Regions from separate parts of the Klebsiella scottii genome, predicted to be linked through region 3. Evidence: riboswitches for the same ligand, from Rfam matches in the RefSeq annotation. Region 3 holds a riboswitch; each other region holds the start of a gene.
The links. A riboswitch is a leader RNA that binds a small molecule or an ion and turns the genes downstream of it on or off. The one in region 3 is predicted to bind thiamine pyrophosphate.
Positions count from the first base shown of each region.

Region 1: it holds a riboswitch for thiamine pyrophosphate, as region 3 does, so the genes downstream of both, thiM (hydroxyethylthiazole kinase) here and thiB (thiamine ABC transporter substrate binding subunit) in region 3, are expected to answer to the same signal.
Region 2: it holds a riboswitch for thiamine pyrophosphate, as region 3 does, so the genes downstream of both, QFI97_RS15360 (TenA family protein) here and thiB (thiamine ABC transporter substrate binding subunit) in region 3, are expected to answer to the same signal.

Region 1 is NZ_JARXNI010000020.1:438,784-449,280, forward strand. It holds gene QFI97_RS09830 (LysR family transcriptional regulator) at 1-57, shown strand, start outside; gene QFI97_RS09835 (NCS2 family permease) at 54-1,397, opposite strand; gene QFI97_RS09840 (adenine deaminase) at 1,400-3,208, opposite strand; gene QFI97_RS09845 (LysR family transcriptional regulator) at 3,333-4,256, shown strand; gene QFI97_RS09850 (universal stress protein) at 4,293-4,715, opposite strand; gene QFI97_RS09855 (hypothetical protein) at 4,915-5,244, shown strand; TPP riboswitch at 5,596-5,692, shown strand; gene thiM (hydroxyethylthiazole kinase) at 5,727-6,503, shown strand; gene thiD (bifunctional hydroxymethylpyrimidine kinase/phosphomethylpyrimidine kinase) at 6,500-7,300, shown strand; gene QFI97_RS09870 (GntR family transcriptional regulator) at 7,342-8,088, shown strand; gene QFI97_RS09875 (PfkB family carbohydrate kinase) at 8,062-9,027, opposite strand; gene QFI97_RS09880 (ADP-ribosylglycohydrolase family protein) at 9,024-10,028, opposite strand; gene QFI97_RS09885 (nucleoside permease) at 10,025-10,497, opposite strand, start outside.
Region 2 is NZ_JARXNI010000020.1:1,628,493-1,638,989, forward strand. It holds gene QFI97_RS15345 (RNA polymerase sigma factor) at 1-203, opposite strand, end outside; gene QFI97_RS15350 (hypothetical protein) at 209-634, opposite strand; gene QFI97_RS15355 (GGDEF domain-containing protein) at 781-2,019, opposite strand; TPP riboswitch at 2,703-2,804, shown strand; gene QFI97_RS15360 (TenA family protein) at 2,870-3,565, shown strand; gene QFI97_RS15365 (ABC transporter ATP-binding protein) at 3,562-4,290, shown strand; gene QFI97_RS15370 (ABC transporter permease) at 4,287-5,027, shown strand; gene QFI97_RS15375 (ABC transporter substrate-binding protein) at 5,055-5,990, shown strand; gene QFI97_RS15380 (diaminobutyrate--2-oxoglutarate transaminase) at 6,297-7,682, shown strand; gene QFI97_RS15385 (pyridoxal phosphate-dependent decarboxylase family protein) at 7,692-9,173, shown strand; gene QFI97_RS15390 (DUF4865 family protein) at 9,275-9,784, opposite strand; gene QFI97_RS15395 (LysR substrate-binding domain-containing protein) at 9,884-10,497, shown strand, end outside.
Region 3 is NZ_JARXNI010000017.1:154,710-165,206, forward strand. It holds gene leuD (3-isopropylmalate dehydratase small subunit) at 1-435, shown strand, start outside; gene aroD (type I 3-dehydroquinate dehydratase) at 532-1,287, shown strand; gene QFI97_RS00970 (sugar efflux transporter) at 1,326-2,510, opposite strand; gene sgrT (glucose uptake inhibitor SgrT) at 2,696-2,848, opposite strand; gene sgrR (HTH-type transcriptional regulator SgrR) at 2,936-4,591, shown strand; TPP riboswitch at 4,652-4,798, shown strand; gene thiB (thiamine ABC transporter substrate binding subunit) at 4,831-5,814, shown strand; gene thiP (thiamine/thiamine pyrophosphate ABC transporter permease ThiP) at 5,790-7,400, shown strand; gene thiQ (thiamine ABC transporter ATP-binding protein ThiQ) at 7,384-8,085, shown strand; gene QFI97_RS01000 (DedA family protein) at 8,072-8,836, opposite strand; gene araC (arabinose operon transcriptional regulator AraC) at 8,965-9,810, opposite strand; gene araB (ribulokinase) at 10,148-10,497, shown strand, end outside.

The DNA of each region.
Region 1 (10,497 bases), on a different contig from region 3:
TATGAAGAGGTGAAGGCCCGCTGCGAGGCGCTGCAGAACCAGCGCCCGGCGCCTTAGTGCCTTACCAGCGTCGCGAAGTAGTAGACCAGCGGGATCGCGAGGATCCACAGCCCTAACGGGATCTCGCGCCACTTTCCGGCAACGGCCTTAATCACGATATAGAACAGCAGCCCGCCGGCGATGCCGGTACCAAAGCTGTTGGCAATAAGGGTGATCATCACCATCATTAACACCGGTAGCCCGTCGGTAAAGTTGGCTAAATCGACCTTGCGCAGACCGCTGAACATATTCAGACCAATCAGGATCAGCGCCGGCGCGGTGGCCTCTTTAGGGATCATCAGCGCAATCGGGGTAAACAGCAGCATCAGCAGGAACATCACCGCCGCCGCCAGCGCCGTCAGCCCGGTTTTGCCGCCCGCTTCGGCCGCCGCGGAGGACTCAATCAGCGCGGTGGCTGCCGGAATACCGACCCACGGCCCGATGGCTGCGGCGATGGAGTCGACCATAAACGGCCGGTTGATGTGCACCATATTGCCCTCCTCATCCAGCAGGCCCGCCTCGCCGCCTACCGCCAGAGTTGTCCCCATGGTGGAGAAGAACTCAGAGGCGAAAAAGATAAACAGAAACGGCAGAAAGGCGATATTCAGCGCGCCGAGCATATCGACGTGACCGAGCACCGGCGTCAGCGAGTGCGGCATGGCGATAAAGCTGGTCGGCAGCCGGGTGACGCCGGCCGGGATCCCCACGAGGGTGGCAACGAGGATGGCCCACAGAATCGCGCCCGGAATGCGCCGCGCCTGCAGCGCAATGGCGAGAAACAGGCCGCACAGCGCCACCAGCGCGCCGGGGGCCAGGAAATCGCCGAGCATCAGGGCGTTGGTTTTCGCATTCGCCAGCACCAGGCCGGCGTTGCGAAAGCCGAGAACCGCCACGAACAGCCCGATGGAGGCCGTTAGCCCCAGCTTGATCGACTGCGGCACCGAGCGGGTCACTACCTCGCGCAGGCCGAATTTGGTCAACAGGAAAAACAGAATTCCGGACCAGCAGGCGATGCCGAGGCCGATTTGCCAGCCGATACCTTCGCTACCGGCCAGGGTGACGCCCACCAGCACCGATCCGCCGATGCCGGGGCCGACGATAAACGGCAGGTTAGCGTAGAACGCCATCAGCAGCGTTCCGGCGACGAAGACCAGAATCGTTCCGGTGGTAACCGCGCCTTTATCCATCCCGCCTACCGCCAGCAGGCCGGGAATAACCACCAGCAGATAGGCGGCGGCGAGAAAGCCGGTGACCCCCGCCAGGCACTCGGTACGCAGCGTACTGCCGCGTGAGTAGAGGGAAAATCGCCGTTCCAGCCAGCTGCCCCGGGTTGATGCAGGAAGTGTGTTGTCAGCCATTATCAGGCTCCGTGGTGATTATTGTTGTTGGTATGCTCCGGGGTTTCCCGGCAGGCTATCAGCGGGTCGACGATCCGGCGGGTGGTGCCGTCGGTCAAACCCAAATCGGTCAAATGCGGCCCGGCGTTACAGGCGAGGCAGGTTCCTTCGATGGCCTTAAACACCCTGTACGGCGGCTCCCAGTCGGCAATCTCGGCGCTCAGATCGCGCAGCTCGCGGAACTGGCGCGCAAGCTCCGCCGCCGGCAGGTCGGAAAGCATCCCGGCAATCGGCATGGCGACATGGGCCAGAATTTCTCCCCGCTGCGCCAGCGCCATGCCGCCGCCGGAGGCGATCAGCCGGTTGGCGGCCCGCGCCATCTCTTCGGCGTCTCGCCCGAGCACCACGAGGTTGTGCGAGTCGTGGGAGTAGCTGGTGGCAATCGCCCCGCGCAGCTCGCCCCAGCCCTCAAGCAGGGCAATCTGCGGCGTCGCCTGATGGCGCCCGTGGCGGTGCTTGACCCAAATCAGGCTGAAGCCGTCGGGCAGCTGGACGCTGCCGTCGCGGATCTGCACCTCAACTTCCCCCCACTGCGTAAAACGCGCGCCGCGAATATGCCGCAGGCGGGCGACGCCGTGGCGAATACCGCCGACCTTGAGGATAAAGTCGTCGGCGCTCAGCGGCGCAAGCTGCAGGGTATCGCGCGGCGGCGTGACGTCGGTGGCCGCAGGAATGGGCTGGCGCAGCTGTCCGTCCCGGGCAATCAGCTTCCCGGCGACATAGACCTCGCGCGCCTGCAGCTTATCCAGCGCGGGGAACACCACCAGGTCCGCGCGACGACCGGCGGCAATCAGGCCTAAATCATTGCGCTGCAGGCGGATCGCCGCGTTCAGCGTGGCGAAGCGCAGGGCATCGGTGGCCGGCAGGCCGTGCCCGATCAGCAGGTTTAGCAGGGCGATAATGCCGCCTTTTTCCAGCAGCATATCCGGCGGCACATCGTCGGTGCAGACGGTGATTTGCGAGGAGAGATGCGGCAGGGTTTTCAGCGCCTTGACGATATCCTCCAGCAGATAGGGGTGCGAGCCGCGAATTTGTAGCGTCAGGCCGGCGCGCAGTTTTTCCAGCGCATCCTCCGCCGAGGTGAGCTCATGATCGGAGGTGACGCCGGCGGCCAGATAGGCCTGCAGATCCGCGCCGTTCAGCCCGCGGGCGTGGCCTTCAATCAGCTTGCCGCTGTTGAGACCCGCCTGGACTATCTCCTGCATCCGCTCGCTGGCGTGCAGCACGCCGTGCATATCCATCACTTCCGCCACGCCGCGCACTTCCGGCCACGCCAGCATGGTGGTCATCTCTTCTCCGGCAAAATCCGCGCCGGACATCTCCAGCCCCGGCGTGGACGGGACGCTGGAGGGGGCGGCGACCATCACCTCCAGCGGCAGATTGCGGCTGGCGGCAACGGCGTAGCGCACGCCCTCCACGCCGAGAACGTTGGCCAGCTCGTGCGGATCCCAAAATACCGCCGTCGTTCCCTGGGCGAGGACGATTTCCGCGTAGCGCTCGGGAGGCAGATGGGAGCTTTCGAGGTGGACGTGGGTATCCATCAGCCCCGGAGAGAGGTATGCGCCCTGCAGGTCGCGGGATTCTGCGGCATCGCTGCGGCTACCGCGCGGGTGGACGCTGGCAATCATCTCTCCGACGATGCCGACGTCGGCGGCGCGGATTTCCCCGGTGACCATATCAACGATCTCTCCCCCGGTGAGTAAGAGATCGAACGGCAATTCGCCCCGGGCGGCCTGCACGGCGCGGCGGCGGTTTTCAGCACTGCTGGACATAACAACTCCGGCACAAGGATAATGGCGATACTCTAGGGGCACAGCAAACGTTTGCCCAGATGAATAAATTTATCGCCCGATAAGCTCGGGTTATTCTGCCTGCTCACTCTCAGCGATGGATAACATGACCGAACCGTGGCAGCGGCTGCCCGCGCTTTCTCTCAAGCAGCTACAGTATTTTGTTACCCTGGCGCAGCTGCGTCATTTTACCGATACCGCCAACCGGCTGGCCATCAGCCAACCGGCGCTGAGCAGCGCGCTGCGGCAGGTGGAGGCGGTGCTCGGCGGCAAGCTGGTGAACCGCACCGCCTCTTCGGTCACGCTAACCGAACTGGGCGCGGCGATCCTGCCCCACGCGCAGCGCGTGCTGAGCGTGGCCCAGCTGGCGTTTGATGATATGCGGCAGATTGTCGAAGCCGGCGGCGACGGTACGGTGCGCATTGGGCTGATGCCGTCGGTCAGCTCGCTGCTTTTTCCCCTGCTGCCGCAGACCCTGGCCGAGACCTTTCCGCGCCTGCGGGTCGAGTTTCACGATCGGGCCAACGACGCGCTGGTGCGCGAACTGCTGAGCGGGCAGATTGATTTCGCCGTGGGCGCCATCGACAGCTCGTTGCCCGCAGAGCTGCAGGTTTATCCGCTGCGCGAGGACCCGTTTGTGGCGGTGCTGCACGGCGACGATCCGCTCGCCAGCCAGCCGCATCTGCCGTGGAAGCTGCTGGCCGGTCGCGATATCGCGGTGTTCTCGAAAGGCAATATCCAGCGGCTGGTGGGGGCGCTGGCGGAGAGCCATCGCCTGACGCTGAATACGCGTTATCAGGTGGACTATATCGAAACGCTGTATGGCCTGGTGCGGTCGCGCCTGGCGATAGCCATTCTGCCCGAGCTCTATACCACCCATTTATGCGATCCGCAGCTGAAGATAGCCCAGCTGCAGCAGCCCGCGCTGAGCCGCACCGTGGCGCTAATGCGCGGGCCGCAGCCGCTACCGCCGCTGATTGAGTCCAGCTTCGCGTTGCTGCTGAGTTCGCTGCGGGAAGTGAATCCGTAATCAGCCCCACTCTTTCGGGGAGGCCGCAGCGGTGGGTCAGGGCAGGTGCTTAATCAGCACGTCCACGCTGAGGTGATTGATGTACTCGAGGGAGCGGGAAGCCATCACCCCCAGCAGGCGGTTGCGGTGGCCGGCAATAATCAAATCGATATTGCGCTGGCGCACGCACTCCTCGACGTCGGCAAAGCGGCGGGCGGTGACCAGCGCCAGCGTCTGCACCGGCAGGGCGACGGTGGTAGCCAGTTCGTTGAGCAGGGCTTTGGCCTGGATCACCTCCTGCGAGACGTCATCATCCATCAGGCTGTCGGAAACGTAGTTCAGCGCCCGATAGTCGGTACTGATATGGGCGATGGTTATCTTCATGGCGTTCTCTTCGGCCATTTTAGCCGCGTGCTGAAGCAGCGGAGCCCCGTCAATGCTGCTGTTAATCAGCACCAGCGCATGGTGATAAACGGACATAGCCCACCTCGGATGGTTATCTGCGCAAAACATTATTCCCACTGCTAATCTTGTGCCCGGGTAGCGGCGAAAGCAAATCGATATGTGCGTAAAAAGGGCAGGGAAATCAGGGCGGGAAGCGCATGTTCCGGGGGCTGGAAAACGGTAAAGCATCCCCCACGAGCGGCGGCGGGGTTAGTCCACTGGCAACCTGCCGTTGATGCAGTGGATTTTAGACGGTACAAACGACGACGCGATTATTAATGTCGGCCTGATTGTCGTCGTTCCAGCCTGCTTGATCGTATTAAAAATTACGGATTCGATAGCGCTATTCGGCATTATCTTAATGAGAAAAGAACGAATAAGATCAACTAAACCGGGCGGTTTCCCGTCCGGTTTTTTTTATGCCTGTGTTTTAGATTCAGCCCGGACCATGACCTCCACCAAATCCACCGCCACCACCACCACCACCGCCACCAGGCCCTTGCATCGGACCTCCGCCACCGCCTCCGCCACCTGGTCCCCACCAGGGCATGATACATCCGGATAAACTGGAGACACTTGCTACTACAAGCACGAAAAGGATTATTTTTTTCATCTTCAACTCCTGAACTGGAGTAGACAGATTATCATTCCGTTATGAATTTCTATTCAGCGTTTTCCTAAATCCAGAGTTGTCAATGACAATCTTCACATTTTCTACATTTTGTAGCTCATTATCTCGACATATCGCGATAGCGCCACCGGGGATGCCGCGTGTTTTGGTTTGCTCTTATGGTCCCCAGCGTGGGTCACTGGCGGGACGTATGCTGTTTTTAGAAAGGTTGTGTCTTTGACTTCCCGATGGCATTATCCTGATCAGAGATTAACGGAATGTTAATCGCAAGTTTTTGATTTTGAATTAAATGACTCGGGGTGCCCTTCCTTGTGAAGGCTGAGAAAAACCCGTACCACCTGATCTGGATAATGCCAGCGTAGGGAAGTCAGAGACCGCAAGGTCGTTGCTTCTTCATCGCCTGGCTGGAGCAAACGATGCAAGCTGAGCAACTGAACCCCGCGCATATCGCGCATCTGCGACATCTTTTTCGCCGCCATTCCCCCCTTATTCACTGCATGACCAACGACGTGGTGCAGACTTTCACCGCCAACGTCCTGTTGGCGATTGGCGCTTCCCCCGCGATGGTGATTGACCCGCAGGAGGCAGGCCAGTTTGCCGCCATTGCCGATGCGCTGTTAATTAATGTCGGAACCTTAACCGTCGACCGCGCCGACGCCATGCGGGCGGCTGTCCGCAGCGCGCAGCAGGCCGGCAAGCCGTGGGCGCTGGACCCTGTTGCGGTCGGCGCGCTCACTCTGCGCAGCGAATTCTGTCGCGATCTGTTAACCCTGCAGCCGGCCGCCATTCGCGGCAATGCCTCGGAGATTATGGCCCTGGCGGGGATGAGCGGCGGCGGGCGCGGGGTCGATACCACCGATACCGCGGCGGCGGCGCTGCCGGCCGCCCAGGCGCTGGCGCGTCAGCTGAATACGGTGGTTGCGGTGACCGGTGAGGTGGATTACGTCACCGACGGCCAGCGCACGCGCGCCGTAAGCGGTGGGGATCGCCTGATGACCCGCGTTGTTGGCACCGGCTGCGCCCTGTCTGCGGTAGTTGCCGCCAGTACGGCGCTTCCCGGCGACCGGCTGGAAAACGTCGCGGCGGCCTGCGGCCTGATGAAGCTGGCGGGCGGGCTGGCGGCCCGTCAGGGCGGCCCGGGCAGCTTTACCCCGGCGTTCCTTGATGCGCTGTACGAGGAGGACCATCAATGAAGCGGATTAACGCCTTAACGATTGCCGGCACCGACCCCAGCGGCGGCGCGGGGATTCAGGCCGATCTTAAAACCTTTTCCGCCCTCGGCGCCTACGGCTGCTCGGTGATCACCGCGCTGGTGGCGCAGAACACCCGTGGCGTGCAGTCGGTGTACCGCATCGAGCCTGATTTTGTTGCCGCCCAGCTGGACTCGGTGTTCAGCGACGTCCGTATCGATACCACCAAAATTGGCATGCTGGCGGAAACGGATATTGTCGAAGCCGTGGCCGAGCGGCTGGCGCGCTACCGGATCGCCAACGTGGTGCTGGATACGGTGATGCTGGCGAAAAGCGGCGATCCGCTGCTGTCAGCCTCGGCGGTGGCGACGCTACGCACCCGGCTATTGCCGCAGGTTTCGCTGATAACGCCAAACCTGCCGGAGGCCGCGGCGCTGCTGGATGCGCCCCACGCGCAGAATGAAAAAGAGATGCTTGAGCAGGGCCGGGCGCTGCTGGCGCTGGGCTGCGGCGCGGTGCTGCTGAAGGGCGGTCATCTGGACGATGCCGAAAGTCCGGACTGGCTCTTTAGCGCCGAAGGCGAGCAGCGCTTCACCGCCCCGCGGATCAGGACCAAAAATACCCACGGCACCGGCTGTACGCTCTCCGCCGCGCTGGCCGCGCTGCGTCCGCGCTACCACGATTGGGGACAAACGGTTGCCGAAGCCAAAGGTTGGCTCTCAGCGGCGCTGGCGCAGGCGGATTCGCTGGAAGTGGGGCAGGGGATTGGTCCGGTGCACCATTTCCACGCCTGGTGGTAAGCCTGATATACTGACGCCAGATTTCAGTCAGGAAAAGACAAATGGAACAGGCGCATACCCGGTTGATTCACCAGCTCGTTGAACGCATGGCCGCGACGGATAACGCGCCGCTGTATATCAGGTTTGCTGACACCATCAAGGACGCCGTGCGCAGCGGCTGGCTGGAGAACGGTAATATCCTTCCCGGCGAGCGCGATTTGAGTCAGCTTACCGGCGTATCGCGTATCACCGTGCGCAAGGCGCTGCGGACGCTGGAAGATGAAGGCGTGGTTACGCGCGCCCAGGGCTACGGCACCCGGGTCAACAATATTTTCGAGTATTCGCTGAAAGAGGCGCGCGGCTTTACCCAGCAGGTTGTGCTGCGGGGTAAAAAGCCCGACACCCTGTGGGTCAATAAGCGGATCGTCAAATGCCCGGAGGAGGTCGCGCAGCAGCTGGCGATTGCCGCAGGCAGCGACGTGTTTATGCTCAAGCGCATCCGCTACGTGGATGAAGCGGCGGTATCGCTTGAGGAGTCGTGGGTTCCCGCGCATCTTATCCACGACGTCGATGCGATCAGCGTCTCGCTGTACGACTACTTCCGCAGCCGGCAGATCCTTCCCCAGCGCACCCGCTCCCGGGTCAGCGCCAGGATGCCGGACGCCGAGTTTCAGTCGCATATTCAGATGGATAGCGCGATCCCGGTGCTGGTGATTAAACAGGTTGCCCTCGATCAGCACCAGCACCCTATCGAATACAGCATTAGCTACTGCCGCAGCGATCTATACGTCTTTGTGTGCGAGGAGTAGGGTTTCGCGATCCGGGGCGCAATCGCCGCCCCGATGACCCACCACCCACGCCGCCACGGCATTCCCCAGCGTCACCGCTTCTTCCAGGCTCCAGCCGGCGGCTAATCCGGCCAGGGTGCCCCCCGCGTGGCTGTCCCCGGCGCCGATGGTATCGACGACCGTCGCCGGGAAGGCTCGGGCCTGTCCGCTCGCCTGCGGGCTGAAAAACCACGCGCCTTCTTTATCCAGGCGGACGATCAGCGGGGCGCGGTACTTTTTCAGCCACCCGGCGCCGAACTCGCTCACCTCAGCGGAGAAGCCGTTAGCCTCGGCGGCAATCTGCGCCTCCTGACGGTTAACGGAAACCAGCGGCTTCAGCGCCATCAGGCGCGCCATTAGCGCCTCGGGGATATCGGCGATTCGCGGACCAAAATCGATAAACGGCGTGACGTCACTCTGCTTCTCCAGCCACGCCACCAGCCGCTCGCCGCTGGGGGAGGCCAGCTGGTAGCCGGAAAGATACACCAGGCCGTTGAGCCCGACATTGAGCGGTATGAGCCAGTCGTCGCACCAGCGGTTTTCGACGCCGCTGAAGGACATAAACGTGCGCTCTCCGTCCGGCTCCACCAGCGCCAGGCACCAGCCGTTGTCGCCGCTGGCGCGGGTTATCACGCTGGTTATCCCCTCCTGCGCCAGGCGATTGCGGATAATTTCCGCCCACACGCCTTCGCCGATGGGCAGCGCGTTTTGCGCCGCGATGCCCAGCCTTTTTAGCGCCACCGCAATATTCAGGGCGCAGCCGCCGACGTTCACGCTCTGCTGCTGCAGTTCGATATCGCAGCCGCGCCACGGCAGGGCGTAAGCGTCGGCAATCACGTCGATCACCGCGGCCCCGATAACCGTCACCGGCCTGACGGCGGTGAGGGTCGCGAGCTTATCGCTCAGCTGACGGCTATTCATTGCGCCTCCCGCTGCCGGCGGTAGCGGCCGAGGGCGTCGGCGTAGCGCGTGAAGTCCAGCTTATTGACCTCGTCCAGACGCGCTTTGAGCCGGCTATCGATGGCTGATATGCCGTTTATCGCCCCGCAAATGGCGGTGGCCATCGCGCCGATGGTGTCGGTATCGCCGCCAAGGTTCGCGCAAAGTACGGCGCAGCGGTTAGGGTCGGCTGCGGCCAGCTCAACCATCGCCACGGCGCAGGGCACGGATTCGATGGTGCTGGTTCCGGCCCCCACCAGCTGATAAAGCTGCTCGCAGGCGGACTCGACTCCGCCCGCGCTGCGTACGGTGCGTAATGCCAGCTCAATGCGCAGGGCCAGCGAGGCGCTAAAGGTCGTGGTACGCTGCTGCTGGGCATGATGGGCGATGGCAGGAAGCGCATCGGCGATGGCGGACCAGCTTGCGCCGTCGACGGCGCGCGAGATGGCCCAGGCGATGACCGCGGCGCCGGCGATGGCTAAATCAGATTTATGCGTCGGGCTGGAGGCGGCGGCAACCTCGTCAATAAAGGCGTCGAGGTTGCCGGTCGGCAGCAGGCATCCCAGCGGCGAGGCGCGCATGGCCGCGCCGTTGGTCACCCCGTTATTCTCCAGCTCGCTCACCGGCGTGCCGCTGCGAATGGCCTTTAAGGCGATTTTTGACGTTGGCCCGAGGACGTTCTTATTAAAGGCGTCAAACTCCTCCGCCCAGCGGAGGATGTGGCGGCCGATGGTATCAGGAACAATCCGGCCGTCGCATTCGATGATGGCATCGGCGAGGCACAGGGCCATCGAGGTGTCGTCGGTGAACTCGGCCTCGGCAAAGTAACAGGCGGCATTATTTTCCGCCGGTCCGGGCAGGAAACGGTCGATCCAGCCAAAGTGGGCCTTAACCCGCGATCTTGGCCAGAGCTCCGACGGCATGCCCATCGCATCCCCTAACGCCTGCCCGTAAAGGGCACCGAGAATACGTTCTGCTTTCATTTGACTTCCTCTTGTGTAAGCGCAGCATCCTGCGCGTCGATCTCAATGGTGGTGATGTCTTTATCCGACTCGCGGAAGAACACCATGAACAGAACGGCGATAACGGCAATCATTATGGCGCCGAACGTCCACATTCCCGCCCAGTTAAAGGTATGACCGTTAACCGGCGATGAGTAGGCAAACATTTTCTCCATCATCACCCCGCCGAGGCGGTAGCCCAGCAGGCTGCCGAACCCCTGGCAGCAGAGGGTGATTAGCCCCTGCGCGGCGTTGCGCATCGCCACCGGCGCCTTTTTATCGACGTAGATGTAGGCGGTGACGTAATAGAAGTCGTAGCTGACGCCGTGCAGCAGAATACCGAGGAACATCAGCGTATAGGTGAAATAGTTATCTGCCGCGCCGTAGACGAAAAAGCCGTAGCGAATGGCGGCGGTAATAAGACCAAGCAACAGAACCTTTTTAATACCAA
Region 2 (10,497 bases), on a different contig from region 3:
TCGTTACGCGCGGCGCGGAACAGCCAGGCGGCGACGTTCTCCACCGGCTGCTCGACCTTCATTAATTGCCAGGTCACTTCCTGCAGAATATCGTCAGCCTCGTCGCGTACCGAGGCGCGGCCGCGGATAAAGGCCTTCAGCCGGGAGCGGCAGGCGTTGAGCGCCGAAACGAGCAGTGACTCTCCCGTCGTTGCGCCTTTCATTTCGCTCACTCGGTCGGCGTCGTTTTAGACGCATCGTCTGCCGGCTGGGCGGGGTCGTTACGGCGATCGCGCCAGCCGCAATGCCCGCGATGGCCGCGGCGACCAAAGCGCTGCATAAACTCTTCGCGCTGTTCGGGATTCATCTGCATCCAGCGTTCATGCATGCGCCGACGCTCGCGACCCATCCCGAACATGCCCGGGCGGAAGCCAAGGCCGCCGAAGAGGATCCGCGACAGCGCCAGCAGACCTAAAGCCTGCCAGAAGCCGATGCTTTTAACCCCAAGAATGGCCGGCAGCAGCGCGTTCCACAGCGACATCACCACCAGCCCGAGTATCGCGACGATCGCCACGCCAACGATCAGCGGTTTGCCCATCCGGTGGCGACCAAAGCCGCAATGACGGCGGTTTTCATGCATATCTAAATTTCTCATCTTCTTGCTACCTCATGACTGTCGTGAAAAGTGACTGCTGATGAGGTAGACGAATGAGCCGGAGAAATATTGCTAAGAATTTAAAAAAAACGGCTAAATATATTTATGCGGCGAATATTTTATTGCGGGGCCCATCGCGCCGCGCCTCAATATTTTTCCACCAGGTGCAGCTTCACCTGGTTTCGCCCTTCTTTCTTCGCCGCATACAGCGCCTTATCGACGCGATTGAACAGCTGGTCGATCTCTTCATCATCCTGACGATCGGCGACGCCGATGCTGACGGTAACCGGGCTGGGATGATCCGGCATTTGATGGCCGCTAACCGCAAGGCGAATGGTTTCCGCCATTTGCAGCGCCATCGCGATGGAGCGTTCGGGAAGAAATAACAGAAACTCCTCGCCTCCCCAGCGATATATTTTGTCCTGATGCGTCACCGTCGATTCAAGGATCCGGGAAATCGCCAGTAAAACCTCATCGCCTTTCTGATGGCCGTAGCTATCGTTAATGGCCTTAAAGTTATCGACATCAACCAGCAGCAGGCAGAAGCCGCCAGCTGTAAACGAAGCGGAATCAACGATGCGATAAAACTCACGCCGGTTAAGCAGACCGGTCAGCGGATCGTGCGAAGCTGAAAACTCAAGCTCGCGCCTTAAATGCACCTCTTCGGTTACGTCATGCACGATGCAGAGCATCAGGCGAATATTGTATAGCACCACCGGACCGGCGTAGGTTTGAACGTGGCGAATGGAGCCATCGGCGAGAATATGGGTGAAATTGAGCGGCTTATGGCCTCCAGGCAGGCTTGCGACGTTGCGCATGATCGGCAGAACATCGCGGCCCAAAGTATTAATCTGCCAGGTATGCTTCGCCCGCATTTCATCCGAGGTGTAATTATAAAAGCGCAGCGCGGCAATATTGGCATCAATAATTCTGCCGTCCCGGTGAGGATCGATTAATAACATGGGCGCGGAGTTGGTCATAAAAAAGCGGGAGAAAAAACCGTTACTGCGCCGCTGGTAATGCCGGGAGGAGGTATTGATAGACTCATTTTGCTGCAGCAGCTTTACCGCTTCGAAGAGAATCAGCGTGTCATATTCTTCTGATTTAATCAGCGTGGTTTTACAGTAAATCGAGGTCTGGCCGTCGGCGGAATTAATTGTCCAGACTTCAAAAATCTCGGCAATATTTTTGCAGTAATAGAGGTAATTCTGCAGGCTCACTTCCGGGCAGGTGGAGAATGTCCCTTTGCGCATCTCATCCAGCGACATATCGCCGCTGAGGGTTCTGGAGGCCTGGTTGCTGTAGAGGATGCGCTCTTTGAAAGGATGAACCACCCAGACGGGGGTGGCTAACAGGTCGAAAATAATTAATTCTTTTAATAGCATGCCGCCCTCCACCCTCTATACATCGTCTATCTGTAATCCAGTCACATGAGCATTTATCGCCTGCTGGCGCAAAATCAAATTAATCAGAGAGTTCAAAGGGATGACGCAGAAGCGCCAATTATAGACCCATTTTTAATCACAGACGGTGTCTGAGCAGGCAAAAAACGTGACTCACCGCTCCCGACCAGCATTGGTACCTATTATTCAATTCATTTCAAATGGAGAGAGGAAACCAACAGAGTTAGTCGTATCTTTTCTGTCCATCTTCTGCGGGTCACTTTACCTCTTTCCGCGAGCTTTTTCTCTCGCCGGACGCCTGTTTTTCTCTGCGTTCAAGGGGCTGCCCGGCGCCAGCTGCTGCCGGGGGAATAGCGGCTTCATGCACTCTCCAGGCGATATGGTTTTTTACTCCCCAGGTCACTGAAGAATAATGGCTTTCAGCCTATGAGAATATATAGTACGCGCCGCGGAGGTCCCCACTGCCGGCGGCCGGTTTTCGCCTTACTTTTAGATAAAAAAGCGCGATAAATCACACTAATTAGCTATAAAAATTTCCCTGCCCGTGGCCGTCGTGCACTTTTCAGCTAATGACCACGTGACACCGTCACTTAAACGGAGCGCAATCCCCTGGCGCAATGACCCGAAGCCGGGATTGTAATCAAAAAGTGAATGCCGTATAACATGGCCCTACCGAGGGGTGTCCCGTGAGGGCTGAGATGGCGTAAGCCGAACCCTTTGAACCTGATCTGGGTCATGCCAGCGAAGGGACGGGTCGGCAATTTTGCCAGTTTTCCGCCATTGCCTGTTCATACTTCTGCACGCCCGGATCTCCCCTTAATCAGGAGGTCCTGTGATTCTTCCCGCATTTACTCAAGGTATCTACGGTCGTCTGCGCCAGCAGGCGGGACGCGACTGGCAGCACTACGTCGCCCATCCCTTTTTACATCAGCTGGCTGACGGCACCCTGCCCGAACGCGCATTCCGCCGCTACCTGACGCAGGACTATCTGTTTTTGATCCACTTTGCCCGCAGCTATGCCCTGCTGGTCAGCAAGCTGCGCACGCTGCCGGAGATGCGCGCCGCGGCGGCCTCGATGAACGCCATCCTCAGCGAGCTGCCGCTGCACGTCGGCTACTGCGCCGGCTGGGGGCTGGATGAAGCGATCATGGCCGCCGAGCCGGAGGCGTCTGAGACGGTCAACTACACGCGCTACGTGCTGGATATCGGCCACTCCGGCGACGCCCTGGATCTGCTGGCCGCGCTGATGCCCTGCGTGGCCGGTTACGCAGAAATTGGGCTCGGGCTGCTGCATAGTCCGCAGACCCGCCTGAGCGATAATCCCTACGCCTCGTGGATCCGCAACTATGGCGACGAAGGCTATCTCAACGGCGTCAACGCGGCGATCGCCCTGCTGGAAACCCTCTGGCAGCAGCGCGGCGGCGAGTCGAGATTCGCTGAGCTCAGCGCCATCTTCACCACCGCCACGCGGCTGGAGGCCAACTTCTGGCAGATGGGGCTGAATGCGGTAACGGAGGCGTCGGCGTGACTCCCCCGGCCATCCACGTCCGGGGACTGGGGTTACGCTTCGGTTCGCGGGTCGTTTTTGAGGATTTATCGTTCGATATCCCCGGCGGGCAGTGGGTCTCCCTGCTGGGCGCCAGCGGCGCCGGAAAAACCAGCCTGCTGCGCATCATCGCCGGCCTCGCGGCGCCGACGTCCGGCCAGGTCTACGCCAGCGACGGGCTGCCCGTGGCGAAACGGCTGGCGTGGATGGGACAGAAGGACCTGCTCTATCCATGGCTGAACGTGCGCGATAACGTAGCGCTTGGCGCGCGCCTGCGCGGGGAGCGCGTTGACCGTTCGCGCGTGACAACCTTATTACGCCAGGTCGGGCTGGAGCAGTGCGCCGACGATCGCCCGGCGTCGCTCTCCGGCGGAATGCGTCAGCGCGCGGCGCTGGCCCGCACGCTGTATGAAGACCGCCCCGTGGTCTTAATGGATGAACCCTTCTCCGCCCTCGACACCATCACCCGCACGCGTATTCAAACCCTGGCGGCTGAGCTGCTGGCCGACCGGACCGTGGTGCTGATTACCCACGATCCGATGGAAGCCTGCCGCCTGAGCCACCGTCTGCTGGTGCTCGCGCCGTCCGCGGGCGGGATCGACGATTCGCACCATTTGTCTGGCCTGCCGCCGCGGGCGGCGGACGATCCCGCGCTGCTTGCCAGCCAGGCGGAACTGCTGCAGCAACTGATGAGGGCCGACGGATGAGGGGCAAACTCCTGCGCGGCCCGGTGGTGTTTGGCGGCCTGCTGCTGGTCTGGTGGCTGGTGACCCGCAGCGGGATCCCCGCCTTTCTGCTGCCTTCGCCATCGGCGGTCGCCGGCGCCCTGTGGCTCAACCGCGCGTATCTGGGCTGGCATACCCTGGTGACGCTAAGCGAAATTCTCAGCGGACTGCTGCTCGGGGTCCTGCTCGGCGTGGTGCTGGCGCTCTGCATGATCGTCTCGCCGCGGCTGCAGCGCTGGCTGATGCCGCTGGTGCTGACCAGCCAGGCCATCCCGGTGTTCGCTCTCGCCCCTCTGCTGGTGCTGTGGTTTGGCTTCGGAATGAGCGCCAAGGTGATGATGGCGGTGCTGGTGATCTTCTTCCCCGTCACCTCCGCGTTCTTTGACGGCCTGCGGCGGGTCAATCACGACTATCTCGATCTGGCCCGCACGATGGGCGCCTCCTTTGGCGCACAGCTGCGCCACGTGCGGCTGATGGCCGCGCTGCCGGCGCTGGGGTCCGGCCTGCGGATGGCCGCCGCCGTCGCGCCGATTGGCGCCATCATCGGCGAATGGGTGGGCTCAGCCGAAGGGCTCGGCTACGTCATGCTCAACGCCAACGCCCGGCTGCAGACCGACATCTGCTTTGCGGCCCTGTTTATTTTAGTGCTGCTGACCGTCCTGCTGTGGCTGGCGGTCGACGCTTTCTTGCACCGGCTGATCGACTGGACGCCGGAATAATGACCTGTACGGATAATAAGGAATACCATGAATAAACGTATTTTTGCCGCGATGGCCCTCAGCGCGGCTATCAGCGCACACGCTGCGGCGAACGAGAAGCTAACCCTGGTGCTGGACTGGTATATCAACCCGGATCACGCGCCGATTATGGTTGCGGAACAGATTGGCGCCTTTAAAGAACAGGGCCTCGACGTCAAAATCATTCCGCCATCCGACCCGGCGCTGCCGCCGCGGCTGGTGGCCGCTCGCCAGGCCGACCTGGCCATAACCTACCAGCCGCAGGTGCATTTTTTCGCCGATGAGGGCCTGCCGCTGGTGCGCGTCGGGACGCTGATTAACTCGCCGTTAAACACTATTATTGCGCTGGATAAGAGCATCAAAACGCCCGCCGACCTGAAGGGGAAAAAGGTTGGCTACTCGGTGAGCGGCATCGAACAGGCGACGCTGGCAACTATGGCGCAGTCGGCGCATATCGATCCGCAAAGTATCAAGCTGATCAACGTTAACTTCCAGCTGACCAGCGCCCTGCTTGCTGGCCAGGTCGACGCGGTTATCGGCGGCTACCGCAATATTGAGGCGCTGGAGCTGAAGCTGCAGGGCAAAGAGCCGCAGGTCATGAACGTAGAGGATTACGGCGTGCCGGCCTACGACGAGCTGGTGATTGTCGCCAACCGGGATGAAGCGCACGCGGCGAAAATCAAAAAATTCCTCGTCGCGCTGCAAAAAGGCGTGACCTGGCTACGCGCCCACCCGCAGGAGACCTGGCAGGCCTTCGCCGCCGCTCACCCGGAGCTGAATACCGAGCTCAACAAGCAGGCGTGGCTGCAAACGATACCGCTGTTCGCCACCGATCCGGCGGCGCTTGATAAGCCGCGCTACGAAGCCTACGAACAGTTTTTGTTTAACAATAAGTTGGTTAAAAAAATCACACCTTTATCGCAGTACGCTATCGAACTGCGTTGAGTAACCTTACCGCTGGCGGAACTATTTCCGCCAGCGGCGTCAGCGAAGCGGTAATAAAACAGGGTAAAATCCTACACTAATAATTACACTTTTTATGGTTTTATGAACGTTAAAATAACGGATAAAAATCAGCCATTTATCATTAAATTTAACAATGTAAAAATAACGTAAAAATAGCGCAATAAATAAAACGTTGAATGCGGATTTAAAAAGCCATATATTGTGCGCGCTTTATGAATGGCGATTCATTTTCTTAAACCAATTATTCAACCAGGGTTCAACCGTAACGCTGGTTGTGGGAGTGATATGATGACGGATAAAGTCCGTATTGATACTTTAAGTGCAGATTTATTGGACGCAAACAACGAAACCTTTTTGGCCCGTCAGGCCGAATTCGAATCGAACGTCAGGAGTTACCCGCGCAAGCTGCCATTGGCCATTACCAAAGCGGAAGGCGTATGGCTGACCGATGCGGATAACAAACAGTACCTGGACTGCCTTGCCGGTGCTGGAACCCTGGCTCTTGGTCATAACCATCCTGACGTGCTGCAGAGCATCCAAAGTGTCATTACCAGCGGCTTGCCGTTACATACCCTCGATCTGACAACTCCGTTAAAAGATCGCTTCTCCGAATACCTGCTCTCTTTATTACCGGGCGAAGGTAAAGAATACTGCCTGCAGTTCACCGGCCCGTCCGGCGCTGACGCCGTTGAAGCGGCGCTGAAGCTGGCGAAAAAATACACCGGCCGTTCTTCGGTCATCAGCTTCTCCGGCGGCTACCACGGGATGACCCACGGCGCGCTGTCGGTGACCGGCAACCTGTCACCGAAAGAAGCGGTTAACGGCATGATGCCGGAAGTGCAGTTTATGCCGTACCCGCATCAGTACCGCTGCCCGCTGGGCATTGGTGGTGAAGCCGGCGTGAAGGCGCTGACCTACTACTTCGAAAACCTGATCAACGACGTTGAAAGCGGCGTGCGTAAGCCTGCGGCGGTGATCCTTGAAGCCGTTCAGGGCGAAGGCGGCGTGAACCCGGCGCCGGTCGAGTGGCTGCAGCGCATCCGTAAAGTGACCCAGGAGCACGGCATTCTGCTGATTATCGATGAAGTCCAGGCCGGCTTCGCGCGTACCGGTAAGCTGTTCGCCTTCGAACACGCGGGCATTGAGCCGGACATCATCGTGATGTCCAAAGCCGTAGGCGGCGGTCTGCCGCTGGCCGTTCTTGGTATCAAGAAGCAGTTTGACGCCTGGGAACCTGGTCACCACACCGGCACCTTCCGCGGCAACCAGCTGGCAATGGCAACCGGCCTGACCACCCTGCGTCACCTGAAAGAGAACGACATCGCCGGTAAAGTTGCGGCCCAGGGCGAGTGGCTGAAAGGCAAGCTGGCCGAAATGCAAAAACGCTACCCGGTCATTGGTCACGTTCGCGGTCTCGGTCTGATGATCGGCATCGAAATCGTTAAGCCGAACGAAGCTCAGGATCACATGGGCTGCTACCCGGCAGACGGCGCGCTCTCTGCCCTGCTGCAGAAAAAATGCTTCGAAGCGGGCCTGATCCTTGAGCGCGGCGGCCGTAACGGCTGCGTCCTGCGCCTGCTGCCGTCGCTGCTGATCAGCAACGCTGAGCTGGAGATTTTCTTCGACAAATTTGAACAGGCCCTGCTGGCCGCCGGCGTAAAACCGGTCTGAGTGGAGTAAGTGACCGCCATGTCCCAATTGAATCCGATCCTTGCCGGTTCGCCGCAGAGCATTGAGGCGTATCAGCAGGTTATCGCTCAGACCAGCCAGGCCGTCGCGCAGTGGCTCAAGCAGCCTGAGATGTATCAAGGCAAAAGCGTCGCCGAGCTGCGCGAGCGCATTACCCTTGAGTTCACCGAACAGGGTCTGGGCAACCAGGCGGCGATTGAACGTGCGATCGAGTACTTCCTGAAAGACAGCCTGTCGGTGCATCACCCGCAGTGCGTGGCGCATCTCCACTGCCCAAGCCTGGTGGTAAGCCAGGCGGCGGAAGTGCTGATTAACGCCACCAACCAGAGTATGGACTCCTGGGACCAAAGCCCGTCGGCCACCATCATTGAGATGAAGCTGATCGAATGGCTGCGCGCCCAGGTGGGCTACCGGGCAGGCGACGCCGGCGTTTTCACCAGCGGCGGCACCCAGAGTAACCTGATGGGCCTGATGCTGGCGCGCGATGCTTTCTTCGCCCGCCAGGGGCACTCGATTCAGCAGGATGGTCTGCCGGGCGATATCCGCAAATACAAAGTGTTCTGTTCTGAAAACGCCCACTTCTCGGTGCAGAAGAACATGGCGCTGATGGGCCTCGGCTACCGTTCGGTCACCCTGGTCAAAACCGACCGCTTTGCGCGCATGGACGTCGAAGATCTGAAGGCGAAAATTGCCGAAGCGCAGGCCAACGGCGAGCAGATCATGGCGATCGTGGCGACGGCAGGCACCACCGACGCGGGGGCTATCGACCCGCTGCGCGTGATTGCCGGCATTGCGGCGGAGCATCAGATCTGGCTGCACGTGGATGCGGCCTGGGGCGGCGCGCTGCTGCTTTCCGGGCACTACCGCGATTACCTGGACGGCATTGAGTGCGTGGACTCCATCACCCTGGACTTCCACAAGCAGTTCTTCCAGACCATCAGCTGCGGCGCGTTCCTGCTAAAAGACGCGCGCCACTACGAGCTGATGCGCTATCAGGCGGCCTACCTGAACTCCGAGTTCGATGAAGAAAACGGCGTACCGAACCTGGTGTCCAAATCGCTGCAGACCACCCGCCGCTTCGACGCGCTGAAGCTGTGGATGGCGCTGGAAGCGCTGGGGCAGAAACAGTACGCGGAAATTATCGATCACGGCGTGACGATGGCGAAAAACGTCGCTGAATACGTTGCCAGCCAGCCGACGCTGGAGCTGGTTATGGAGCCGCAGCTGGCGAGCGTGCTGTTTCGTTCGCGCCCGCAGCAGACGGCGGGCAGCGACGATGCGGCTATCGCCCTGCTTAACCAGCGCATCGGCGACGCGCTGCTGGACTCCGGTCGCGCCAACGTCGGCGTCACCGAGCACAACGGCGTGACCTGCCTGAAGCTGACGCTGCTCAACCCGATCGTCACCCTCGATGACGTCAAGGTGCTGCTGAATCTGGTTGAACGCACCGCCCAGGAAGTGCTGGCAAAGTAAGCTGAACTCCCGGACTGCGGCGCCTGCGCCCGATCCGGGATAGCGGCCCTTGCCGCCCCGCCTCCTCCCGAAAGCCGATAACTCACCTTATCGGCTTTTTTTTACGCCTCTCCTCGCGCAACGTAGCCGATGCGATAACTCTCTCCTTCATCCGAGGGCGCATCGCCAAAGCTGACCTCCAGCAGCTGCCAGCGGCTCAGGTCCCATGCGCAGAGCTGCCCCTGCAGATCGAGGTTTGCCAGATCGCTAAACGGAGCGATGGCGCGCTTTTTGACGCTCAGCCAGGACTTATCCATCACCTCCCCGACCGCCGGGACGCGCAGCGCCAGCCAGCTTTCGATCCGCGGCCAGCCAAAGTCTGCGCACAGGCCGGCAAACCCCGGACTCTGCAGAAAGCGCGCCATCGCCTCTGCGTTTTGCCAGACGTACAGCGGAGCATAGCGGTTCTCCTTTATAGCCCCGGCGCGGTCATCGCTGCGAGAGTAAAGGTACGTTTTAAATAACAGGCCGGGAAAGCCGTCCAGCTTTGCGCCGCCGTGGCGAATGCGGCGCTCAATAATCGACATGTCATAGTCAGCGGGCAGCGTAAAGCGATACTGCATAACGATCATGGTAACTCCGGAAGGTAATGTTGACGTTGAGCCCAGTGTGATGCCACAGTATCTTCCTGAAAATCGAATAATTCAGGAGTCATCATCCTGAATAAGAGGATGATTATGGAAAAGCTTACTCCGGCGCTGGATCTCGATGCGCTACGCACCTTTGTCACCGGGATCGAGTGCGGCAGCTTTGCCCAGGCGGCGGTACGTCTTTCGCGCTCAACCTCCGCGGTCAGCGCTCAGCTTAAGAAGCTGGAGATGCAGTGCGACGCCGGGCTGGTGGTGAAACAGGGTCGTCACCTGGCGCTCACCGCCGAGGGAGAAAAGCTGATGGGCTATGCCCGGCGCATGCTGGAGCTCAACGATGAGACCCTACGCGCTCTAAAAGGCGAACGGCTTACCGGTGAGATCCGCATTGGGATGCAGGAGGATTTTGGCGAATCCCTGATGCCGGGGATCCTCGGCCAGTTTAAACGTCACCACCCGCAGCTGCGGATCGTCGCCAGAGTGGACCGCAATCTCCCGCTGCGCCAGGCGCTGGCCGAACGCACGCTGGATATGGCGCTGCTCTGGCAAACCGACGATAGCGGCCCAACGTTGGGTCAGTGCCAGCTGGAGTGGATTCATCATCCGGACCTCGACGTCGCCGCCCTGCTGGCCGCGGGCGAGCCGCTTCCGCTGGTGATGTTTGAAAGCCCGTGCCTGATGCGCTCAAGGGCTATCGC
Region 3 (10,497 bases):
AATCCGGAATTCGTCCTCAACTTCCCGGAGTACAAGGGCGCCTCGATTCTGCTGGCGCGGGAAAACTTCGGCTGCGGCTCCTCGCGTGAACATGCGCCGTGGGCATTGACCGATTACGGCTTTAAAGTGGTTATCGCCCCCAGCTTTGCCGATATCTTCTACGGCAACAGCTTTAACAACCAGCTGCTGCCGGTCACGCTGAGCGACGAGCAGGTCGACGAGATGTTTAAGCTGGTGCAGGCCAACCCGGGCATTAAGTTCGAGGTGGATCTGGAAGCCGAAGTGGTTAAAGCGGGCGACAGGTCGTACAGCTTTAAAATCGACGCCTTCCGCCGCCACTGCATGCTTAACGGCCTCGATAGCATCGGCCTGACGCTGCAGCACGAAGAGGCGATCTCCGCCTACGAGAATAAGCAGCCGGCCTTTATGAACTAAAGCCGCCAGCGGCTCCCCTGCCCGGTCCACTGACCGGGCATTTTTTTATGCCTTCTCAGCGACAGAAGGCCTCAGGAAATACGCACAGGCGCTGATATGACGACAACCGTTACGGTGAAGAACATCACCTTCCAGGAAGGTTCAACCCACATTTGCGTTCCGCTGATGGGCCAAACCCTCGATGAGCTGAAGGCCCGTGCTCGGGCGCTGGCGGAGGTCGACGCCGATATTATCGAATGGCGTGCCGACGGCTTTGCGCAGGTTGGCGAAAGCGAGCAGGTAATGCTGGCGCTGGCTGACATTCGCCAGATCCTCGCCGATACGCCGCTGCTGTTCACCTTCCGTAGCCAAAAAGAGGGCGGCGAGGCGCAGCTCGACGAGGCGGACTATTTTGCGCTTAACCGTCAGGTCGCGCTCAGCGGGCTGGTCGAGGTGATTGATATTGAGCTCTTCAACGATGAATCGCAGATCCGATCGCTGATCGACGATGCCCATGCCGCCGGCGTTAAGGCGATCGTCAGCAATCATGATTTCCAGAAGACGCCGCCCGAGGAAGAGATTATTCGCCGCCTCTGCCGCATGCAGGAGCTGGGCGCCGACCTGCCGAAAATAGCGGTCATGCCGCAATCTCCGCAGGATGTGCTGACGCTACTCTCCGCCACGCTGTCCATGAAAGAGAAGTACGCTACCCGCCCGATCATCACCATGTCGATGGGCAAAATGGGCGGCATCAGCCGGGTTACCGGGCGACTGTTTGGCTCAGCGATGACGTTCGGCAGCGCGGGCCAGGCCTCCGCGCCGGGGCAAATCGCCATCCGGCAGCTGCGGGAAACGATCGATATCCTCTCCTGAATCCTGCCGCCCGCGGCGCTCCGCGAGCGGGTAACGGGCTAGATATCTTTAACTTTGCAGGTCAAAAACAGGGTGACCAGCGAAATCGCCGCAATCGCCCAGTAAACGCTGGCGTGGCCGTAGCTTTGCGACAGCGCCCCCTGCAGCACGCCGGCCAGGATTACGCCGGTGGAAATACTGTTGGTAAACAGCGTGGTGGCCGCTCCCGCGCGTCCCGGCATCAGGTCCTGGAACCACAGCATGCCGATCCCGGCGACAATACCGATAAAAATCGCGTTAAACAGCTGCAGCGCCAGCAGCGCCGTGCGGTCGTGGAACAGGATCAGCCCGGCGTAGAACAGCACCCCGGCGGCCACGGCGGCGACCATCATGCTACGCTTGCCCCAGCGTTTGACATAGTAGCCCGCAAGGATCATCGCCGGGATCTCCAGCCCGGCCGCGGTGCCCATTAAGATCCCGGCCAGGCTATCCGGCAGGCCGAGATCGCTGCTGATCCACAGCGGCATATCGATGATGTACATGGTGTTGCAGGTCCACATCAGCGTCGAGGCGATAAACAGCATACGCACGTTTTTATCCTGCCAGCCGCCGGCCTGCGCCACCGCGCCTGCCGCCTCCGAAGGCTGCTCCACCCGCGCCACCGACGGCAGCTTACAGGCGATCAGCGCCAGGCTAATCACAAAAATAGCGGCTGCAATGGAGAACATGGTGGTAAAGCCGTAGTTCAGCGCCAGCATAAAGGCCAGCGGCGGGCCGATAACCCACGCCAGCGACAGCTGGGCGCGCATGATTGAACTGAACATCACCACTTCCCGCGCCGAGCTGTCGGCATACTCCCGCGCCAGGGCGAACAGCTGCGGCATCGCGGCATTGGCGATGGATGCCAGCATTACGCCGCAGGTAATCAGGGTTAAGTAGTGGCGATTAAACGCAAACAGCAGCGCGTTGCCCACGGCCATCAGACAGCAGAACATAATCAGCCGGCGGCGGTCGCCCTGGCTATCGGATCGCTTCGCCAGCGCCAGGCTGACCGCGATCCCGGCAATGGCGTTAACGGTATAAAACAGCCCGACCCAGAAAGGCTGCGCACCTACTTCGCGGCTGAGAAACAGGCTGAGCGTCGGGGCCTGCAGCGCGCCGGCAATCCCCATCATAAAAGCGACCAGCATAAAAGCCGCGTAGACGCCGTTAAGCCGCCGCCCCATTGTCATTAACCACAGCATGTCATGTCCTTAGCACGCGAAGAAAACGAAAAAAGCCAGCAGAAGTCATCTGCTGGCGGGTGATTTTATACTCAATCGATTTCAGGTTACAGGCAGGCGGCCATTATGAGCGGACCGCGGCAACGCCGGGAACGTGAAAGACGACAGGTACGCACCAATACTCAGTCACACATGATGTCTGCAAGTTAACGCTCAGAGGTCGGTGACGTAACTCCCCACTGCATCAGCTCGCCGAGTATTTCCTGCTGTCGTCCTGCCATCAGGCGGGCTAGCCATGACGCATCCTGCGTCGCAGAAAAGTAGCGTTGGTAGAACTGCTTAGCGGTTGACCTCATCATATTCATCTCCTCGCTTCATCGGAATCTATTATTGGCCTAATATAGGGATTAATAAATTGCTGAGTTTTCATCAGGAGTTCCCCTTTTATGTCTTCCGCCCGTCTGCAACAACAGTTCATCCGCTTATGGCAATGCTGCGAAGGCAGGTCGCAGGAGACGACGCTCAACGAGCTGGCGGAGATGCTAAGCTGTTCGCGCCGCCATATGAGAACCCTGCTGAACATGATGGAAGAGCGCGGCTGGCTAACCTGGGAGGCGGAAGCGGGACGCGGTAAGCGATCGAAGCTGGCCTTCCTTTACACCGGCCTGGCGCTGCAGCAGCAGCGGGCGGAAGATCTGCTGGAGCAGGATCGCATCGATCAGCTGGTGCAGCTGGTCGGCGATAAGGCCGCCGTGCGCCAGATGCTGGTCTCTCATCTCGGACGGAGCTTTCGCCAGGGGCGGCATATTCTGCGCGTGCTCTACTACCGGCCGATGAAAAATCTGCTCCCCGGCAGCGCTCTGCGCCGTTCGGAAAACCATATCGCCCGGCAAATCTTCAGCGCCCTGACGCGGGTAAATGAGGAAAATGGGGAACTGGAAGCCGATATTGCCCACCACTGGCAGCAGCTATCTCCCACCCACTGGCGCTTCTTTTTGCGTCCCGGCATCCACTTTCACCACGGCCGCGAGCTGGAAATGGAGGATGTGATCGCCTCTTTGCAGCGCAGCAACGCCCTGCCGCTCTACTCCCATATTGAGCGCATCGTCTCGCCTACCGCCTGGACGCTGGATATCCATCTGACCCAGCCGGATCGCTGGCTGCCGTGGCTGCTGGGCCAGGTTTCCGCGGTGATACTGCCGCGCGAATGGCAGTCGATGGAGAACTACTCCGCGATGCCGATCGGTACCGGGCCCTATGCGGTGGCGCGCAATAACCAAAATCAGCTAAAGATCCATGCCTTCGACGACTACTTCGGCTATCGGGCATTAATTGACGAGGTCAACGTCTGGGTGCTGCCGGAGATTGGCGAAGAGTCGAACGGCGGCTTAACCCTGCAGGGCACCACGCAGAGCGAGAAAGCCGTCGAAAGTCGTCTGGAAGAAGGCTGCTACTACCTGCTGTTTGATTCCCGCAGCCCGCTTGGCGCCAATGCAGCCGTACGCCAGTGGCTGAGCTATCTGTTCCAGCCGGCGAACCTGCTCTATCACGCGGGCGAACATTACCAGGGCAACTGGTTCCCGGCCTACGGCCTGCTGCCGCGCTGGCACCACGCGCGCAGCCACGCCTGCGAGAAGCCCGCGGGCCTGGAGTCGGTGACGCTGACCTATTACCAGGACCATATTGAGCATCGCGCGATCGGCGGCATTATGGCGACGCTGTTAGCCGAACATCAGGTCAGGCTGGAGATTCGGGAGCTGGAATACGCGGAATGGCATCGCGGCGAGGTTGTCAGCGATATCTGGCTAAACAGCGCCAACTTTACCCTGCCGATCGACTTTTCCCTGTTCGCCTGGCTTTATGAAGTTCCGCTCATTCGCCACTGCATCCCGATTGACTGGCAGGAGGATGCCGGCCGCTGGCATGCGGGCGAGTTAAACCCCGCAACCTGGAGTCAGCAGCTGCTGGCTAATCAAACGATCGTGCCACTGATCCACCACTGGCTGATGATCCAGGGCCAGCGCAGCATGCGCGGTGTGAGAATGAACACCCTCGGCTGGTTTGATTTTAAATCGGCGTGGTTTGCGCCGCCGGAACCCTAGAGCCTTGCCACCTGGCGCGGAAGCACTTTCGGTCAGCTAACAAAATCATTACACTGGTCGCCGTTCTCAACGGGGTGCTAATAAACATACGCGATATCGTTCAGGCTGCATCAAGGCAGCCTGAACGATGAAGCGTCTGGGCTGAGAAAATACCCGTCGAACCTGATCCGGATAACGCCGGCGAAGGGATTTGAGGCTCACTCAAAATCCTTTGCCACCCCTTTTTTGTGAGGTGCAAAGTGTTGAAAAAATTACTCCCGCTGCTGGTGCTGGTCGCCGCTCCCGCGTTGGCTAAACCCGTTCTCACCGTTTATACCTACGACTCCTTTTCTGCGGACTGGGGCCCAGGCCCGGCCGTCAAAAAGGCTTTTGAAGCCGACTGCGGCTGCGAGCTGAAGTTCGTGGCGCTGGAAGATGGCGTCTCGCTGCTGAATCGCCTGCGCATGGAAGGCAAAAACAGCAAAGCCGACGTGGTCCTCGGACTGGACAACAACCTGCTGGAAGCGGCGGCGCAAAGCAAGCTGTTCGCCAAAAGCAACGTGCCGACCGACGCGCTTACGGTCCCTGGCGGCTGGAACAACGATACCTTCGTACCCTTTGATTACGGCTATTTCGCCTTCGTCTACGATAAAAACAAGCTCAAAAATCCGCCAAAAAGCCTGAAAGAGCTGGTTGAGAGCGATCGGAAATGGCGGGTGATCTACGAAGATCCGCGCACCAGCACGCCGGGCCTCGGCCTGCTGCTGTGGATGCAGAAAGTGTACGGCGACAAATCCCCGCAGGCCTGGGAGAAGCTGGCGGCGAAAACCGTCACCGTGACCAAGGGCTGGAGCGAGGCCTACGGCCTGTTCCTGAAGGGGGAAAGCGATCTGGTGCTGAGCTATACCACCTCTCCGGCTTATCACATTATCGAAGAGAAAAAAGATAACTACGCGGCGGCCGCTTTCAGCGAAGGCCACTACCTGCAGGTCGAAGTGGCGGCCCGCACCGCGGCCAGCAAGCAGCCGGAGCTGGCGGAGAAGTTCCTTAAGTTTATGGTCTCTCCGGGTTTCCAGAATGCGATTCCGGCGGGCAACTGGATGTACCCGGTCACCCAGGTGACGCTCCCTGCCGGCTTTGACGCGCTGGTCAAACCGCAGACCACGCTGGAGTTCACTCCGCAGCAGGTCGCTGGCGAACGACAGAACTGGATTAACGCATGGCAACGCGCCGTCAGCCGCTAACTATCGGCTGGCTGCTGCCGGGCCTGACGGCCGCCGCCGTGCTGGTCGTAGTGGCGCTGGCCGCTTTTCTGGCGCTCTGGAGCAGCGCGCCGGAGGCGGCCTGGCTGGCGATCGTTCGCGACAGCTATCTCTGGCACGTCGTCCGCTTCTCCTTCTGGCAGGCGTTTCTCTCGGCGCTGCTTTCGGTGGTGCCGGCTATTTTTCTTGCCCGCGCCCTTTACCGGCGCCGCTTTCCCGGCCGCACGCTGCTGCTGCGCCTGTGCGCGATGACTCTTATCCTGCCGGTGCTGGTGGCGGTATTTGGCATCCTGAGCGTTTACGGCCGTCAGGGCTGGCTGGCGGCGGCTTTTAGCGCGCTGGGATGGCGGTGGGATTTCTCCCCTTACGGGCTGCAGGGAATTCTGCTGGCGCACGTCTTCTTCAATATGCCGATGGCGACCCGCCTGCTGCTGCAGGCGCTGGAGAATATTCCCGGCGAACAGCGGCAAATTGCGGCCCAGCTTGGCATGCGCGGCTTTCACTTTTTCCGCTTCGTGGAGTGGCCGTGGCTGCGGCGGCAAATTCCTCCGGTGGCGGCGCTTATCTTTATGCTCTGCTTCGCCAGCTTCGCTACCGTACTCTCCCTTGGCGGCGGCCCTCGGGCCACTACCATCGAGCTGGCGATCTACCAGGCGCTGAGCTTTGATTACGACCCGGCTCGCGCGGCGATGCTGGCGCTGATCCAGATGAGCTGCTGCCTCGGGCTGGTGCTGCTCAGCCAGCGCCTGAGCAAGGCCTTGGCGATCGGCGTGACCCACGTTCGCGGCTGGCGCGACCCTGACGATCGCCTGCACAGCCGCCTGACCGATTTCGTGCTCATCGCGATCGCGCTGCTGCTGCTGCTGCCGCCGCTGCTGGCGGTCGTCATCGATGGCCTGAATAACAATCTGCCGCGGGTGCTGTCCCAGCCTGCGCTATGGCAAGCCTTCTCGACCTCCCTGCGCATCGCGCTGGCCGCCGGCATACTCAGCGTTATTCTGACGATGATGCTGCTGTGGAGCAGCCGCGAGCTGCGCATCCGCCGCCGCCCGCTGGCCGGCCAGGCGCTGGAGCTCAGCGGAATGCTGATCCTCGCCATGCCGGGAATTGTGCTCGCGACCGGCTTCTTTTTACTGCTCAATAATAGCGTTGGCCTGCCCGACTCCGCCGACGGCATCGTTATCTTCACCAATGCGCTGATGGCGATCCCCTATGCGCTGAAGGTGCTGGAAAACCCGATGCGCGACGTCGCCGTGCGCTACGGCATGCTCTGCCAATCGCTGGGGATGAGCGGCTTTACCCGCCTGCAGGTCGTAGAGCTTCGCGCCCTGAAGCGCCCGCTGGCCCAGGCGCTGGCCTTTGCCTGCGTGCTTTCGATCGGTGATTTCGGCGTGGTGGCGCTGTTCGGCAACGACGATTTCCGCACCCTACCGTTCTATCTGTATCAGCAGATTGGCGCCTATCGTAGCCAGGACGGTGCCGTTACCGCCCTGCTGCTGCTGGCGCTGTGCTTTGTCCTCTTTACCGTGATTGAGAAGCTACCGGGGCGTGATGTTAAAACTGAATGATGTAACCTGGCTGTACCAGCACCTGCCGATGCGTTTCACCCTCTCCGTACAGCGCGGCGAACGCATTGCGGTACTCGGCCCCAGCGGGGCGGGGAAAAGCACGCTGCTGAATCTGATCGCCGGCTTTTTGCCGCCGGCGAGCGGCAGCATCGTCATCGACGGTCAGCCGCATACCGATACGCCGCCCGCCCGTCGCCCGGTATCAATGCTGTTTCAGGAAAATAACCTCTTTAACCATCTCACCATCCGCCAGAACATCGGCCTTGGCATGCACCCCGGGCTTAAGCTGAGCGCCGGGCAAAACGCCAGTCTGCAGGCTATTGCCGAACAGATGGGCCTTGATTCCCTGCTGGAGAGGCTTCCCGGCGAGCTATCCGGCGGTCAGCGGCAGCGGGCGGCGCTGGCGCGCTGTCTGGTGCGCGAGCAGCCGGTACTGCTGCTGGATGAGCCGTTTTCCGCGCTCGATCCGGCGCTGCGCCAGGAGATGCTGATTTTGGTCGCAGAGGTTTGCCAGCGCCGGAATTTGACGCTGCTGATGGTGTCGCATAGCGTGGAGGATGCGGCCCGCATCGCCCCGCGATCGCTGGTGGTGGCCGACGGGCGTATCGCCTGGGATGGCGCCACCGATGCGCTCTTAAGCGGCAACAGCAGCGCCTCCCATCTGTTAGGGATCAGCGCGCGATAACCTGGTGCAGAATATTGAGATAGACCGGCATCAGCGGGTGGCGAATCGCCACGGTTAACGCCACGCCCGCCAGCGCCAGCGCCAGCGGCGTCAGCCACAGCAGACGCGTACGCGGCAGCAGTCGGGTCAGACGATCGCTTGTTTTCGCGCTACGCCACAGTCGCCAGCATAGCCAACCGGCCAGCCACGCCAGCAGCGCGGCGCTCAGCAGCAGCCACTTAAAGCTGGCGCTGTTCTCATCGGCGGGAATATCAATGGCCGCGCCGGCAAGAATGCCTGGTAAAAAGTAGAGCGGCGGCCACAGCAGACAGCCAATAATATTCGGCAGAATAAACTTCGCGACCGGCAGGTCAAGCATTCCGGCAACCATCGGCACCAGCGGTCTCGTCGGCCCGACGAAGCGCCCGATCAGGATCGTGACCATGCTGTGCTGGTGCAGCGCGTGCTCGGTCTTATCAAGCAGCGCTTTGTTTTTCTTCATAAACGACCAGCGATGCAGCGGTTTTTTAAACCGCCAGCCGAGCCAGAATGAAATCCAGTCACCGAATAAACAGCCGACGATCCCCGCCAGCCACGCCTGCCAGAAGTTAACCTCACCGCTGCCGATCAGCGCGCCCAGCCCGGCCATCATCACCGTACCCGGCAGTATCAGCCCCACCAGCGCCAGCGATTCAAGAAAGGCGACCAGCATCACGGCTATCAGCGAGTAGACCGTGGATTGGGTGATAAAATGTTCCAGCAATGCTTGCATAGTGTGCCCGGTTTAAAAACGAAGCACGGATTCTCCAGAGCCGTCGCGCCTTCGTCAAGCCATCAATTGTCTGAATAGTTTACTGGTTGTGACAATTTTCCGGGGCATCATTTCACTTTATTTACGTTTTATTCACATCCTGCGCGGAATTCGCTCGGGCTGGCGCCGGTGCATTTTTTAAATACCCGCGAGAAATAGAGCTGATCTTCAAAGCCAACGTTGCGTCCCACCGTGGCGATGGGCATTCGCGTGGTGCTCAGCAGCAGCTTGGCCTGGCTGATGCGCTGATCTTCCCGCCACCCCAGCACGCTGATGCCCAGCTGCTGGCGGAACAGGTGCGACAGCCGCGACGGCGACAGACACACGTGCTGGGCGACGCTGGCGATATCAAAATGGCTGTCCGCCAGGTGATCGCTAATGTACTGGCAGGCGTCGCGGACCCGGTTATCCAGCGGCGGGTACAGGGATTCGTTAATGGCCTCCATGCGCCGCAGCAGCAGCTGTTCCAGCAGATTGATCGCCAACAGCTCAGAGTAGCGCCCGGCCCCCTGTCCGGCGTCGACGATCTGGCCGAAAAGCTCGCCAAAGCGCGCCTGCCACTGCTCATCGGGACGGAAAAATCCGGTGTGGGCGAAAATCGTCGGCCAGTTCAGCCATTCGTGCCAGTAGGCCCGCGGGCGGAAGTAGACCCACTGGTGATACCACTCGCGGGCATCAGGGTGGCGGCCGTAGTGATGAATTTCCCCCGGCGGGAAGAGTAAAATATCGCCAGGCCGGCAGACAAACTGTTCGTCCTGGTTGTTGATCACCCCTTCACCGCGAATCGTCAGATTAAGAATAAAACCTTTCATGCCGAGCGGGCGGTCAATAAAGAAATCCAGATAGCTATCCGCATCAATCGGCGTCAGCCCCGTAACCAGGTGGGCGTTAAAAGAGTAGCCCGGTAGCAAAGGATCGTTTTGTGTTTCAGCCATAAACTCAGCTCTCCCGGAGAGGCTCTGGACACCAATTGTCCATATTCGTTATTTTATCCCTAAGCGCGCTTCCCGTAATGGGATGCGGGTTGAAATTCGAATTAAAACCCGCCTGATTTCAGCAAAAATCGACGACACCGCTCAATGTAAGCCATTCCAACGCATAACAAAAGTGTCTATAAATACGGCAGGAAAGTCCACATTGAATATTTGCACGGCGTCACACTTTGCGATGACATAGCAATATAGTCCATAAGATTAGCGAATACGGCCTGACGGTTTTTCCCGAGGATATCTACTGTTTCACCATGAATGGTTTTTAGCATGGAGTAACAGCATGGCAATTGCGATTGGCCTCGATTTTGGTAGTGACTCAGTTCGCGCTCTGGCAGTGGAATGCGCCACCGGCGAAGAGCTCGCCTCCAGCGTAGAGTGGTACCCACGCTGGCAGGAGGGGCTATTTTGCGACGCCCCGAATAATCAGTTCCGCCACCACCCGCGTGATTACATTGAATCAATGGAAGCCGCGCTGAAAAGCGTGCTGGCGCTGCTGAGCCCCGGGCAGCGCGCCGCCGTCGTCGGTATCGGCGTTGACAGCACCGGCTCGACGCCGGCGCCTGTCGATGCCGACGGCAACGTGCTGGCCCTGCGGGAAGAGTTCGCCAACAACCCGAATGCGATGTTCGT